3 regions of the Erwinia sp. genome follow, and region 2 is predicted to be linked to each of the others. Evidence: riboswitches for the same ligand, from Rfam matches in the RefSeq annotation. Region 2 holds a riboswitch; each other region holds the start of a gene.
What was found. Region 2 has a riboswitch for thiamine pyrophosphate ahead of thiM (hydroxyethylthiazole kinase). Riboswitches for the same ligand answer to the same signal wherever they lie in the genome.
Positions count from the first base shown of each region.

Region 1: linked by a shared signal. The riboswitch ahead of thiB (thiamine ABC transporter substrate binding subunit) and the one ahead of thiM (hydroxyethylthiazole kinase) in region 2 are both predicted to bind thiamine pyrophosphate.
Region 3: linked by a shared signal. The riboswitch ahead of thiC (phosphomethylpyrimidine synthase ThiC) and the one ahead of thiM (hydroxyethylthiazole kinase) in region 2 are both predicted to bind thiamine pyrophosphate.

Region 1 is NZ_DALZCD010000248.1:1,005-5,665, reverse strand. It holds partial or broken gene thiP (thiamine/thiamine pyrophosphate ABC transporter permease) at 1-494, opposite strand, end outside; gene thiB (thiamine ABC transporter substrate binding subunit) at 470-1,456, opposite strand; TPP riboswitch at 1,496-1,594, opposite strand; gene sgrR (HTH-type transcriptional regulator SgrR) at 1,630-3,291, opposite strand; gene RTK32_RS17180 (sugar efflux transporter) at 3,537-4,661, shown strand, end outside.
Region 2 is NZ_DALZCD010000006.1:17,154-21,814, reverse strand. It holds gene RTK32_RS01100 (GntR family transcriptional regulator) at 22-708, shown strand; gene thiD (bifunctional hydroxymethylpyrimidine kinase/phosphomethylpyrimidine kinase) at 902-1,699, opposite strand; gene thiM (hydroxyethylthiazole kinase) at 1,696-2,481, opposite strand; TPP riboswitch at 2,514-2,610, opposite strand; gene RTK32_RS01085 (hypothetical protein) at 2,873-3,043, shown strand; gene RTK32_RS01080 (hypothetical protein) at 3,164-3,424, shown strand; gene RTK32_RS01075 (GNAT family N-acetyltransferase) at 3,421-3,843, shown strand; gene apbC (iron-sulfur cluster carrier protein ApbC) at 4,056-4,661, opposite strand, start outside.
Region 3 is NZ_DALZCD010000030.1:13,308-17,968, reverse strand. It holds gene nfi (deoxyribonuclease V) at 1-555, opposite strand, end outside; gene hemE (uroporphyrinogen decarboxylase) at 558-1,625, opposite strand; gene nudC (NAD(+) diphosphatase) at 1,665-2,438, opposite strand; gene rsd (sigma D regulator) at 2,513-3,016, shown strand; TPP riboswitch at 3,106-3,206, shown strand; gene thiC (phosphomethylpyrimidine synthase ThiC) at 3,282-4,661, shown strand, end outside.

The DNA.
Region 1 (4,661 bases), on a different contig from region 2:
AGCGTTTGCAGCAGCAGTCTGGCGGCCAGCGGCAGGTTGAAAAAGGCATGCGCCAGCAAAATGCCCTGCAGCCCATAAGGCGTGAAGCGGTAGTCGACGCCCAGCCAGGCACAGAGCGTTGCCAGCCATCCTGTACGGCCATAGACGCTGAGGATACCGAAAACCGCGACCAATACGGGCAGCACCAGCGTCATAGCGCAAAGGCGCAGCACGATTTCGCGGCCCGGAAAGCGGCGACGATAGAGCGCCCGCGCCAGCGGCACGGCAGGCGTAAGCGCCAGCAAAGCAGAAAGAAAGGCCTGCCAGAAGGAAAAGCGCAGCACGTGCCACAGATAGCTGTCCTGCCAGAGCGCGCGCACGCTGACCGGCGCATTGTGCCCAAGCGCGATAAAAGCGAGCAGCGCCACGGTGACCAGTAGCGTGGCAGCAAGGCAGCCGGGAACGAGGCTGCCTGAAGGTTGACGGCGGGCTAGCGGCTGACGGCGCGTTGCCATTCGCTGATCCACTGGCTGCGATGGCTGGCGACGTCCTGCGACGAGTATTGCAGCGTGGTTTTCGGCAGAGGAAGCGTATCAAAACCAGCCGGGAGCTTGCCTGCTACGGCGGGATACATCCAGTTACCCTGCGGAATAGTCTGCTGGAAAGGTTTATCCAACATAAATTGCATAAACTTCTGTGCCAGCTGTGGCTGTTTGCTGGTTTTTAGCTGTCCGGCGACCTCCACCTGAAGGTAGTGACCTTCGCTGAAATCGGCGGCGGCATACTGGGTTTTTTTCTCTTCAATAAGGTGATAAGCAGGCGAGGTGGTGTAGCTCAGCACCATATCTGCTTCGCCCTTCAGGAACAGGCCATAGGCCTCGCTCCAGCCTTTGGTTACGGTAACGGTTTTCTGTGCCAGCTTCTGCCAGGCGGCGGGGGCATCATCGCCATAGACTTTCTGCATCCACAGCAGCAGGCCCAGACCTGGCGTACTGGTACGCGGATCTTCATAAATAATCTTCAGCGGCTGGTCGCCTTCGACTAATGCCTTAAGGCTTTTTGGTGGCGTCTTCAGCCGCGTTTTGTCGTAAACAAAGGCGAACCAGCCGTAGTCATAGGGAACGAAAGTACTGTTTGTCCAGCCACCCGGTACGGTGACGCTGCGGATATCAACACCGCTGGCGGCAAACAGGCCGGTTTTTTCCGCCGCATCCAGCAGGTTGTTATCCAGCCCCAGCACCACGTCGGCCCGGCTGTTTTTTCCTTCCATACGCAGACGGTTTAATAGCGCGACACCGTCGGGCAGCGTGACGTAGCGCAGCTCACAACCACAGTTAACCTCAAAAGCTTTTTTAATAGCCGGGCCGGGCCCCCATTCGGAAGAGAAAGAATCGTAGGTGTAAACCGTCAGCACGGGTTTGGCAGCAGCGGCAGAAAGCGAGCAAAGCAGCAGCAGAGGCAGGACTTTTTTTAGCACTTGGCGTTCCTTTATGGTCAGGCGACGCGCGATCTGAGCAGGTGAAGCACTCTCAAATCCCTACGCCGGTATTAGCCGGGTCAGGTTCGACGGGTTTATCTCAGCGTCGGCTGATGCCGCGCACCCCGTTGAGAACGAGTTATTCTAATGATTTCTGTAGAGTAGCGAAAGCGTCATGATTCGGGGGGCGCAAACCAGGCGGACTTGAAATCAAACCAGCCAAGCGTGTTCATGCGCACGCCGCGCATACTGCGTTCGCCTTCCAGCAATAGCCAGTGATGGAAAAGCGGATGAAGATAGCTGTCGGCCACCTGCTGCCTGCTCCAGTCGGCCAGCGACAATTGCTGTTCGCGCCAGCGCTGTGCATCCTGCTGCCAGTCAATCGGCACGCAGTGTTGCAGCAGTGGGATTTCATATAACAGGGCAAATAGTGAAAACTCAAGCGGTAGCGTAAAGTTAGCGCTGCCCAGCCAGATATCGCTCTGTGCCTCGCCCTGATGCCAGCGGGTATAATCGACCTGCTTCGTTACCAGCGCCACGCCCTGCGCAGCCAGCAGCGGCTGGAGAAGATTAGCGATGGCCTGATGCTCAAGATGATCGCCATACCAGGTCAGCGTGAGCGAGGTCAGGCCCGCCGGTTTTTCCGGCACGTCTAAATCGCGTCGATGATGCCAGCGCGGTAGCAGTCCGTAGGCCGGAAACCAGTAACGCTGATAGCCGGTTCCGGCATGGCTCAGCAGCGCTATCGGGTTGGCGATGGCGCTAACCCAGCGACGGATCTGCTCATCACGCCCCAGGGGCGAACGCTGGTCGAACAGCAGGAAATAGCAGCCCTCCTCAAGCCGGCTTTCCTCCGATTTTTCACCCACGCTGCCGCCTTCCAGCCTGACGCCCGAATAAACCAGCTCCTCGCTGATTTCCGGCAATACCCAAATATTGACCTCATCAAGCAGTGCGCGGTAGCCGAAATAGGCATCGAAGGCTTCAATTTTCAGCTGGCTTTGCTGATTGCGTACCACGGCGTAAGGCCCGGTCCCGATGGGCTGGCGACTGAAATCGGGCATAGCAGGCCACTCTTTCGGCACGATCAGTGCGCTTACCCCCGCCAGCAGCCAGGGCAGCCAGAGGTCAGGCTGATGCAGGTGGATATCCAGCGTCCAGGGAGTAGGAGAGTGAATCTGTGCAATGTTTGCAAAAAGCGGCTGGGCCCGCGTCCGTTCCAGCGTGGCAATCACATCCGCCATTTCCATTTCGCGGCCGTGATGAAAATGCACGGCGGGCCGTAAATAAAAGCGCCAGTGCCGTGAGGAAATCGTTTGCCAGTGATGAGCGATATCCGGCTCGATTTCCCCGTTTTCCTCATTTATACGGGTCAGACCGCTGAAAATCTGCCTGGCCAGATGCGTTTCCGAGCGGCGCAGCGCGGTCGCCGGGTTCAGGTTAAGCAGAGAACGATAATAGAGCACTCGCAGGATATGTTTACCCTGACGAAAGCTCCGGCCCAGATGAGAGAGCAGCATTTGCCGCACGGTATTTTTGTCGCCAACCAGCTGCACCAGCTGATCGATACGATCCTGCTCCAGCAGGTCTTCTGCCCGCTGCTGCTGAAGCGCAAGGCCCGTATAGTGAAACGTCAGCATCGAGCGTTTGCCGCGCCCGGCCTCGGCCTGCCACGTCAGCCAGCCTGCCTCTTGCATCGCGCCAAGTAGATTGCGCATGTGGCGACGTGAACAGCTGAGCTGAAGCGCCAGACTATCGAGTGTGGTAGCCTGCGGCTGACCCTCACAGCTTTGCCAGAGCCGGATAAACTGCTGTTGTAAACGTGTCGATTGCATAAAAGGGGAACTCTTTTTGAAAAGTCGCCTGTTTTTTCTGCCCCATATTAAGCCCATACTGCTTCACGATGAAAGGGCGGGAGGCATTCTTTTGAATGGCGCGCTTTCAAGACTTTATATCTGAGTAGGGTGTATTTTCACCAGCCAGCAGGCGTCTTGCCCGCTGGCTTTTTTCATTTTGCTTTTTCTTCTATGCTTGCTGTTTGCGCCTGCATGCAGGCCTCTTTTATTGCAAGGGATGTGGTATGAAATCGCTGCTAACGCGTCGCCGTCGTCTTAACCCTGTTTACCTGGCTTTTATGGCCGTCTCTTTTATGGTGGGGATTGCGGGTGCGCTGCAGGCCCCCACGCTGAGCCTGTTTTTGACGCGCGAAGTCGGCGAACGGCCATTCTGGGTGGGGCTGTTTTATACCGTGAACGCGATTGCCGGTATTGCCGTCAGCCTGCTGCTGGCGAAACGATCGGATGACCGTGGCGATCGGCGCATGCTGATCCTGTTTTGTTGCCTGATGGCGGTAGGGAATGCGCTGTTGTTCGCCTTCAATCGTCACTACCTGACGCTGATCACTTTTGGCGTGCTGCTGTCGGCGTTGGCCAGCGTTGCCATGCCGCAAATCTTTGCGCTGGCGCGTGAATATGCGGACAGCTCCGCGCGTGAAGTTGTAATGTTCAGCTCGGTTATGCGCGCCCAGCTCTCGCTGGCATGGGTAATTGGCCCACCGCTTTCCTTTGCACTGGCGCTGAACTACGGCTTTACCACCATGTTTTCCGTAGCTGCAGGGCTGTTTGTGCTCTGCATCGCGCTGATCTGGTTTGCGCTGCCCTCTGTGGCAAGGGTTGAACAGGCGCCGGACGTGGTGATCACCCAAATCAGCGCGTGGAAAAACAGGGATGTGCGCCTGTTATTTATCGCCTCGCTGCTGATGTGGACCTGCAACACTATGTATATTATTGATATGCCTCTGTATATCAGCAGCGTGCTGGGCCTGCCGGACAGGCTTGCGGGCCTGTTGATGGGCGTGGCGGCGGGCCTGGAGATCCCGGCGATGCTGCTGGCCGGGCACTACGTTAAACGTTTCGGCAAGCGCAATATGATGCTGTTTGCCGTGGCAGCAGGCGTGCTGTTTTATCTGGGTCTGGTGCTGTTCCACACGCGGGCCGCGCTGCTGGCGCTACAGATTTTCAACGCTATTTTTATCGGCATCATCGCCGGGATTGGGATGCTCTATTTTCAGGATCTGATGCCTGGCAGACCCGGGGCGGCCACCACGCTTTTCACTAATAGCATCTCAACCGGCGTGATCCTGGCAGGCGTACTACAGGGCGCGCTGGCAGAAACATTTGGCCACTATTCGGTTTACTGGGGCGCG
Region 2 (4,661 bases):
TACTGAAATGAAAATTGCCGTATGTCTACTGCCTATATCATTACCGCCAGCGAACCCGTTAATCAGCAAATCTATCGTTTTCTACGCCAGGACATTGTGACCTGCGTGATTTCGCCGGGTGCCTTACTCTCTGAAAAAGACGTTTCTGCCCGTTTTGACGTCTCGCGTCAGCCCGTTCGGGAAGCCTTTATTAAGCTGGCCGAGGCCGGCCTGGTGCAGATTCTGCCGCAACGCGGTACTTTTGTCCGTAAGATCTCTGCCCGTCGAGTTGCTGACGGCCGTTTTATTCGCGAAGCGGTTGAAACAGCGGTAATACGACGCGCGGCGACGGAAGCGACTGCAGAGGCACTCGCCCTGCTTGAGCATAATTTGCGCCTGCAGAAATTATCCGCGGAGCGCAATGACAGTCAGGCGTTTTTACTGCTGGATGATGCGTTTCATCGCCTTATCGCGCAAAGCATTAACTGTGAACTGGCATGGGAAACGGTAGAAAATATTAAAGCAACGATGGATCGCGTGCGCTTCCTGACCCTCAGCAAAGTTTCGCCGCCGGAAAGCTTAATTCATCAGCATGAAGAAATATTGCAGGCGCTGTTGGCAAAAGACGCTGATGCCGCAGAACAGGCACTGCGGCGCCATTTGCAGGAGATGATTTTTTCTATCACGCCGATTGCAGAACAAAACAGCGAGTGGTTTGAACAGGATTAATCCTGTTACGCTGACGCCTCGTTGCGGCTGTCAGCAGGCCTCTCCGACAGGTGTCTTAACGCAAATCAACAAGGTAACTGCCCGACTGCTTGTAATGCCTTAATGTAAATCAACAGGGTGGCTGACCCGGCCGCTCGTGATGCCTTAACGCAAGATGCTGATGCCGCTTTTCACCCTGTTCTCGGTTTTTGCCCTACCACCAGCGGTAGAAATGATGCACCGGGCCACTACCGTTACCCACCTCCAGCGTATCTGCCTGCAGCAAGGCACCCTGCAGCCACTCTTTCGCTTCGCTTATCGTGGTCAGCCAGCTGGCATGGCGCGGACGCAGCGCAGCCAGAGCAGAAGAGAGCGTGCAGCCCGTACCGTGCGTGTTTTTAGTGGGCACTCGCGGCGCGGTAAAACGTTCTTCCACTTCCGCTGTCAGCAGCCAGTCGGGGCTTTCGCTGTCGCTTAGATGGCCGCCTTTCATCAGTACCGCCTGACAGCCAAGCGCCAGCAGCGCCCTGCCCTGCTGCAGCATTTCGTGCTCGTTGCGCGCCGGTAAACAATCCAGCAGCGCGGCAGCTTCCGGCAGATTCGGGGTGATAATCGACACCTGCGGCAGCAGTTTTTCCCGCAGCGTCGCTACGGCGCGCCGCGAAAGCAGCGGATCGCCGCTTTTCGCCAGCATCACCGTATCCAGTACCCGCCAGGGAATAGCTGCCGTCGCCAATCCTGCAGCGACCGCTTCCACAATATCGCTGTCCTGCAACATGCCGATTTTCACGCTGTCGATGCGTACATCATCCAACACCGAGGCGAGCTGCGCCGCAACAAAGTCGGCTGCGATGGGATAGACGGCCTGCACACCGCAGGTATTTTGTGCCACCAGCGCGGTGATGACGCTGGTGCCGTAGGCCCCCAGCGCGGAAAACGTTTTCAAATCGGCCTGAATCCCGGCACCACCACTGGGATCCGTTCCGGCAATCGTCAGGGCATTGACTCTCATACGGCCTCCTTGTGCAGACCGTAAAGCGCATCAAGAAACAGCGGTTCAAAGGTGCCCGGCCCGCTGGCCGCTGCCGCTGCCTGCTCGCCCGCCTGGCTCATTACCCGACAGGCGGCAGCGATATGCAGCAGCCTGTCGCCCGGCAGCGCGCAAAACGCTGCCACTACGGCGGAAAGTGCACAACCCGTTCCCACCACCCGGGTCATCAGCGGAGACCCGCCCGATACCGCCAGCAGCCGCCGTCCATCGGTAACGTAGTCCGTTTCGCCTGTAACCACGACTACCGTACCGCCGGACTGCGCCAGCTGAATAGCGGCTTCAAGGGCAGCAGCCGGATCGTGCTGGCTGTCGACGCCGCGGCCGGAAACCGCCTGACGGGCCAGCGCCATAATTTCAGAGGCGTTGCCGCGAATGGCGGCAGGACGATAAGCCAGCAGCCGCTGGCAAAAATCGCTGCGAAAAGTCAGCGCGCCGACGGCAACCGGATCCAGCGTCCAGGGTCGGCCTGCCGCGGTCGCGCCTTCCACCGCGGCCAGCATCGCTTCGCTACGTGCAGCGGTCAGCGTGCCGACGTTGATCAGCACGGCATCTGCAATGGCGCTAAATTGTGCCGCTTCCACAGGTTCAGTCACCATGACGGGCGACGCGTCCAGCGCCAGCAGCACGTTGGCCGTCAGGCTTTGTACCACGTCATTAGTCAGGCAGTGAACCAGCGGTGACTGCTGGCGGAAAACGGCAAGAGAGGCGGCCGGACTGGCCGTATAGCGAGAAGGTTGGATCATAGCGCTCCCAACCGGCGATCAAGAAGGCGATGCAATAAAGCATCTGACTTCCCTCCGCTGGCATTATCCAGTTCAGGTTCAACGGGTATTTCTCAGCCTTCACAAGGAAGGGCACCCCGAGTCGTAGTGCTTGCCAGCATAGGGAAATGCGCCGTTTTACGCAAGCGCAGGACGCCTCGCTAACGCCTCGCGGGCAGGGGACAGCGGCAGCCCGATTGGTTTACGATAATGAAGAAAAAAACTGGAAACTGGCGGCCGTGCTGACCTCTGACGCGGCGTGGGCCCCTACTCCCTGCGTTCCTATATCCTCTTTATTCAGGATGATTTCGTCGCGCAGGCGATGGCGGCCAGCAGCGATCCCGATATCACTGACACTTAGAGCAACGGCACGTTGTACTGGCATAAAGACGCGGTTACCCAGGGTAAGGAGCGCTGGGCATGGCATGGCGTTAATGCGCTGACGCCGCCGCCGCCGCAAATCATGCTGAACTGGACAGCAGTAAAGATCAGCGCAGGCTGCAACAGTAAGGCGCCAACGACTGGCTGCTGGCTGGCGGCATGACGGTGAATTTCTGATTATTTACCGGCGGCCGCTTTTGCCGTCGGGATTTTTTGCGTCATAATCTCCGATCTCTTAGCGGCTTTTGATAAAGTTCGCCATCCTGTCCTGACGAGAAGTAAGATGACAAGACCGCTTAATGAACAATACGGCATCAGCGTTGCGGCGCTGCAAATGCTGCATTATCTCCAGCAGATAGCGCGCGGCGATCGCGCCTTCACCATTCGGGATACCGTGCTGAACAGCCGCTGCAACGTCACGCCGCCGGATAATTTCCGCCTGTTAGATCAGCTTTTTGAAGCAGGCAAAATCGACTACGACTACCGCGGGACGGGTATCGACAGCGAAAGGCACGTTAAGCCCGTTTGGGGAGACAACCGATGACGGTACGCGCCTTTATCGAAGCCGATCGTCCCTTTCTGCGCACGCTGTTTTTGGCTGCACGCAAGGCGAACTGGCACTGGCTCGACGGCAGCGACTGGCAGCTGGAGGATTTTGATCGGACGACGCTGGGCGAGCGCGTTCTGGTCGCCGAGCACGACGGCCACCGTACGGGATTTGCCGCCCTGCTGCCCGCTGACAATTTTCTGCACAGTTTATTTGTCGATCCTGCGTATCAGGGTCAGGGCATCGGCAGCGAGCTGCTGGACGCGGTGCAGGCAGGCTTTACCTCCACCGGCGCATTAAAATGCCTGAAGGCAAACAGCCGGGCGCTGGCTTTTTATCAGCGTCACGGCTGGCAGGTTATCAGCAGCGGCGAAGGCGACCAGGGAGAATATCTGCTGCTGCATTACGTGTTGTAAAACCTCTGAGAAGCCCGTCAGGCCACTGAAAAATTTAAGCACGGCGGCGTTTACTGCAGCGGGCTGGCTGGATAAACAGACCGTTCGCGCAGGGGCGGGTTAACGACATGTCGATCTGCCTTTGCCGCTGGCTATCAGCTTAACCACGGGCTGATACCGGGTACAAACAATCTTGCGGGCGCCCTATACGCCCGTCCCCCGTCAATTTGCCGTCACACTACGCGAAAAGCGATATCGTCCGGGATCACTTCGCCATCCCAATAAAGCTGGGCAGCGACCTGGCCGGCAAGCTGTCGATAAAGCCAGGTAAATTCGCTGTCGGGACGGCGTACCACCGTCGGCATTCCGTCGTCCAAATCTTCCCGCAGCGTAATATGCAGCGGCAGCTGACTTAGCAGGCGCGTATGGTACTGCTCGGCCAGCGCCAGCGCGCCGCCGCTCCCAAAGATCGGCTCGTGATGACCACACTGGCTACAGACGTGCACGCTCATGTTCTCAACGATGCCCAACACCGGCACGCTGACCTTTTCAAACATGACGATCCCCTTACGGGCGTCAATCAGCGCGATATCCTGCGGCGTGGTCACCACCAGCGCGCCGGTCACCGGCACGTTTTGCGCCAGCGTCAGCTGAATATCCCCCGTGCCCGGCGGCATATCCAGGATCAGGTAGTCCAGATCCGGCCACAGCGTTTCATTCAAAAGCTGCATGAGTGCTTTACTGGCCATCGGGCCGCGCCACACCATCGCGTTATCATCGGTCACCAGATAGCCGATAGAGTTGGTTGCCAGGCCATGCGCCATAATCGGCGCCATATG
Region 3 (4,661 bases), on a different contig from region 2:
CGCTGTATCGGCGCTGACGCGGTGGCCCGGCGAAATAAACAGAGGATTGCAGCGTTTTTTGCTGCGCAATACCCAGCCAATCTGCTCGCCCTTATCGATCAGCGGCTGCCGGGAACCCGGCTCGTCGCCTAACGGCTCGAACTTGCCGCACAGCCGGCTTTTCGCCACGCCGATAGTCGGCACATCCACCAGCAGGCCAAAATGGCTGGCAACGCCAAGGCGGCGAGGATGCGCAATGCCCTGACCATCCACAAACAGCAGATCGGGTTTTTGCTCCAGCTGCTCCCAGGCGGCCAGTAGAGCAGGATATTCACGAAACGAGAGAAAACCGGGAATATAGGGCATGGTGGTCGCTATCCGCGCGACGCGATGCTCAATCAGCTTCAGCGAGGGATATTCCAGCAACACCAACGCGGCGCGCGTGACCTCACCGCCCTGCTCAAATCCCACATCCGCCCCGGCGATATAGCGTGGCGGCATTACGTCAAAATCATCGGCGCGTACCACTTCTGCCGCACGCGTCGTCTGTTCCTGCTTTAATGCCTGTATATCCATAATTAATCCTGGTGATACTGTCCTGACAGTTTGTGGACGGCCTCCACAAAAGCACCCGCGTGTTCCGGTGGGACATCCTGATGAATGCCGTGACCCAGGTTGAACACGTGGCCCGTGCCGTTGCCGAAGCTCTGAAGAATACCCGCGACTTCCTGCTCAATTCGGGCAGGAGAGGCATAAAGCATAGAAGGATCCATGTTGCCTTGCAGCGCCACCTTGTGACCGACGCGTCGACGTGCCTCGCCAATATCCATGGTCCAGTCCAGACCAAGTGCATCGCAGCCGGTTTCCGCCATCGCTTCCAGCCACTGACCGCCACCTTTGGTAAACAGCGTAACGGGCACGCGGCGACCGTCATTTTCACGCTGCAGGCCATCAACGATTTTGTGCATGTAGTGCAGAGAGAATTGCAGATAATCGCGCCCGGTAAGGACTCCGCCCCAGGTATCGAAAATCATCACCGACTGCGCGCCCGCACGGATCTGGGCATTCAGATAAAGCGTCACGCTGTCGGCCAGCTTATCCAGCATCAGGTGCAGGGTTTCCGGCTCGGCGTACATCATCTTTTTCAGTTTGGTAAAGGCTTTACTGCTGCCGCCTTCGACCATATAGGTCGCCAGCGTCCACGGGCTGCCGGAAAAACCAATCAACGGCACCGCGCCCTGTAAATTTTTACGGATGGTGCGCACGGCATTCATCACATAGCCCAGCTCCTGCTCGGGATCGAAAACGGGCAGTTTTTCTACGTCCGCACGGCAGGTGACAGGGGAAGAAAAGCGTGGCCCTTCGCCCGCTTCAAAATAGAGTCCCAGCCCCATCGCATCCGGGATGGTCAGGATATCAGAGAAGAGGATCGCCGCGTCCAGCGCGTAGCGACGCAGCGGTTGCAGCGTGACTTCACAGGCCAGCTCAGCATTTTTACACAGCGACATAAAGTCGCCGGCCTGGGCGCGCGTCGCCTTGTATTCCGGCAAATACCGTCCGGCCTGACGCATCATCCACACGGGCGTAACGTCTACCGGCTGACGCAGCAGAGCACGCAAATAACGATCGTTCTTCAGTTCACTCATCTTCAGGACTCTTTTTCATTCAGACGCACAGTATATCAGTTATTCCACAGCGGCGCGGCAGAGCGCGACGGTGTCTTCTATCAGTCGACGCGCCACCGTTCCCGCTGGCGGCAGCGACGGCAAAGCGTCGAAGCGATACCAGTTAGCGTCCAGCAGCTCTTTAGGATCGATGTTGATCTCGCCACTGTCGTAATCGGCCATAAATGCCATCATCAGGGACTGCGGGAAAGGCCAGGGCTGCGAAGAAACATAGCGCAGGTTTTTCACCCGGATGCCGCTCTCTTCCATGACTTCGCGCGCCACGGTCTGCTCCAGCGTTTCACCCACCTCAACAAAACCAGCCAGCACCGTGTAGATGCCGTTGCGGTGTCGGGTATGCTGTGCCAGCAGGATCTCATCATCACGCCGGATAGCTACGATGATACAGGGCGCAATTTGCGGATAGTAGCGCTGGCGGCAATGACTGCACAGGCAGGCCCATTCCGTTTTACTGCGAGACATCGAATGGCCGCAGTAACCGCACCACTGGTGCGAGCGGTAAAATTCCGCCAGCTGAATACCGCGTCCCGCCAGCTGAAACAGCGCGGGATCCTGATCGAGCAGCTGTCGCAGCGATGCCATTCCTTCTGGCCGATTTTCGTTAATCAGCCTTACCGGTTCACCCTGCCACTCCCCTATCGGTGCACCCTTCGAGCCGACCAGGCCTAAATCTTGTGCATTTCCGTACGGTAATTGACCTTTTGGCAGCCAAATTTTCTGTTCGTGGCTGACAATCCACCAGCCAGCGTCTACGCTTGAAATCTCAAGTTCCATAAATTGCTCATCCTCACTTCACGCACTTACCGGATTGGGATAGACAGTTAAAATAACACTTTTTGGAGTCACTCATGCTTGACCAGCTGGAAGTTTTGGCCTCGCGCGTAGGCGGATGCAGCGAACTGGTAGACTTTTGCCTTCACTCACGCAAGCAGCTGTTAGTTGCTTATTATCAAATGGTTGGCATGAAGCCTAACAAAGAATCGCTGACCACGCTCGACGAAGAGGCGCTGGATAACTTCTGTCAAAGCCTGGTTGATTATCTCTCAACTGGCCACTTTACGGCATACGAGCGCTTTATTCAGGAAATGGAAGGAACCGAGCAGCTGGCCAAAGCGGCGCTGATTTATCCTTCCCTACAGTCCAATACCGAACAGATTATGGGTATTTACGACGCGCACCTGGAAAACGCCATCGATCACGATAACTATCTGGAATTCCAGCAGGCGCTGTCGATTGTCGGCGAAGCGCTGGAAGCCCGCTTCACGCTGGAAGATAAATTCATTCAGCTGGCGCTGGAAAAGTATATGGGGAAGCCCGCAGCCAATGATTCTGCAATGGCCCGTCCTGCCTGAAAAGTTCTCCGTTTAAATTCTTGAGCTTTCCATAACGTCCCTTTATGCTGAAAAGGCAATCAGATGATTGCCCCTGGCGAAAGCCAGATGTCTTCTTGTCGGAGTGCCCCTCGGGGCTGAGACCGTTAATTCGGGATCCGCGGAACCTGATCAGGTTAGAACCTGCGAAGGGAACAAGAGTAAAGATCCAGGTTGGGGCTATCGGCCCCGCGCTTACTCCTCCGAACTCCGGACAAGCAAATTTCCCTTAAGTCAGGAACTTGCTATGTCTACCCAGGTTAAGAAATCCAACCGACGCGAACAGCGCGCTGAAGCCCAACAGTTTATCGCCGCTTTACAAGGCACCGCCTTCCCCCATTCCAAACGTATTTATCTGACCGGATCGCGAGCCGATCTGCGCGTGCCGATGCGTGAAATTCAGCTCTCGCCCACCCCTGTTGGCGGCAGTAAAGAAAACCCGCTGTTCGAAGAAAACGAGCCAGTACCGGTTTACGATACCGCCGGACCTTATGGCGATCCCGACGCCGTTATTGACGTCCATGCCGGCATCGCCAGGCTGCGCGAAAGCTGGATTGCAGAACGTGCCGATACGCAATCGATTGAGCAACTGAGTTCTGTTTATACGCAGCAGCGCCTGGCGGACGCAGGACTGGATCATCTGCGCTTTGATAATTTGCCCCGTCCGCGTTGCGCACAGGCTGGCCGCCGCGTCACCCAACTTCACTACGCACGCCAGGGCATTATCACGCCGGAAATGGAATTTATTGCACTGCGCGAAAATATGGGCCGCGAACGCATTCGCAGCGAAGCGCTATTGCAACAGCATCCGGGAGAGAGCTTCGGCGCAAGGCTGCCGGAAAACATCACCGCCGATTTTGTTCGGCAGGAGGTGGCCGCCGGACGCGCTATTATCCCGGCCAATATCAACCATCCTGAATCGGAGCCGATGATTATCGGCCGCCATTTTCTGGTGAAAATTAACGCCAATATCGGCAACTCTGCGGTCAGTTCCTCCATCGAGGAAGAAGTCGAAAAGCTGGTCTGGTCGGTGCGCTGGGGGGCGGATACGGTAATGGACCTCTCTACCGGGCGGAATATTCATGAAACCCGCGAGTGGATCCTGCGCAACAGTCCGGTGCCGATTGGCACGGTGCCCATCTATCAGGCGTTGGAAAAGGTTAACGGCGTGGCGGAAAACCTCAACTGGGAAGTGTTCCGCGACACGCTGCTGGAGCAGGCTGAACAAGGCGTGGATTACTTCACTATTCATGCGGGCGTGCTGCTGCGATATGTGCCGATGACGGCAAAACGCCTGACCGGCATCGTTTCGCGTGGGGGATCCATTATGGCGAAGTGGTGCCTGTCGCATCATCGTGAAAGCTTTCTCTACGAACGCTTTCGTGATATCTGCGAGATCTGTGCCGCTTACGATGTCTCGCTGTCGCTGGGCGACGGCCTGCGCCCCGGCTCGATACAGGATGCCAATGACGAGGCGCAGTTTGCCGAGCTGCGCACGCTGGGCGAACTGACAAAAATTGCCTGGGAGTATGACGTGCAGGTGATGATTGAAGGCCCGGGACATGTGCCGATGCAAATGATCAGACGCAATATGACCGAGCAGCTTGAGCACTGCCATGAAGCGCCT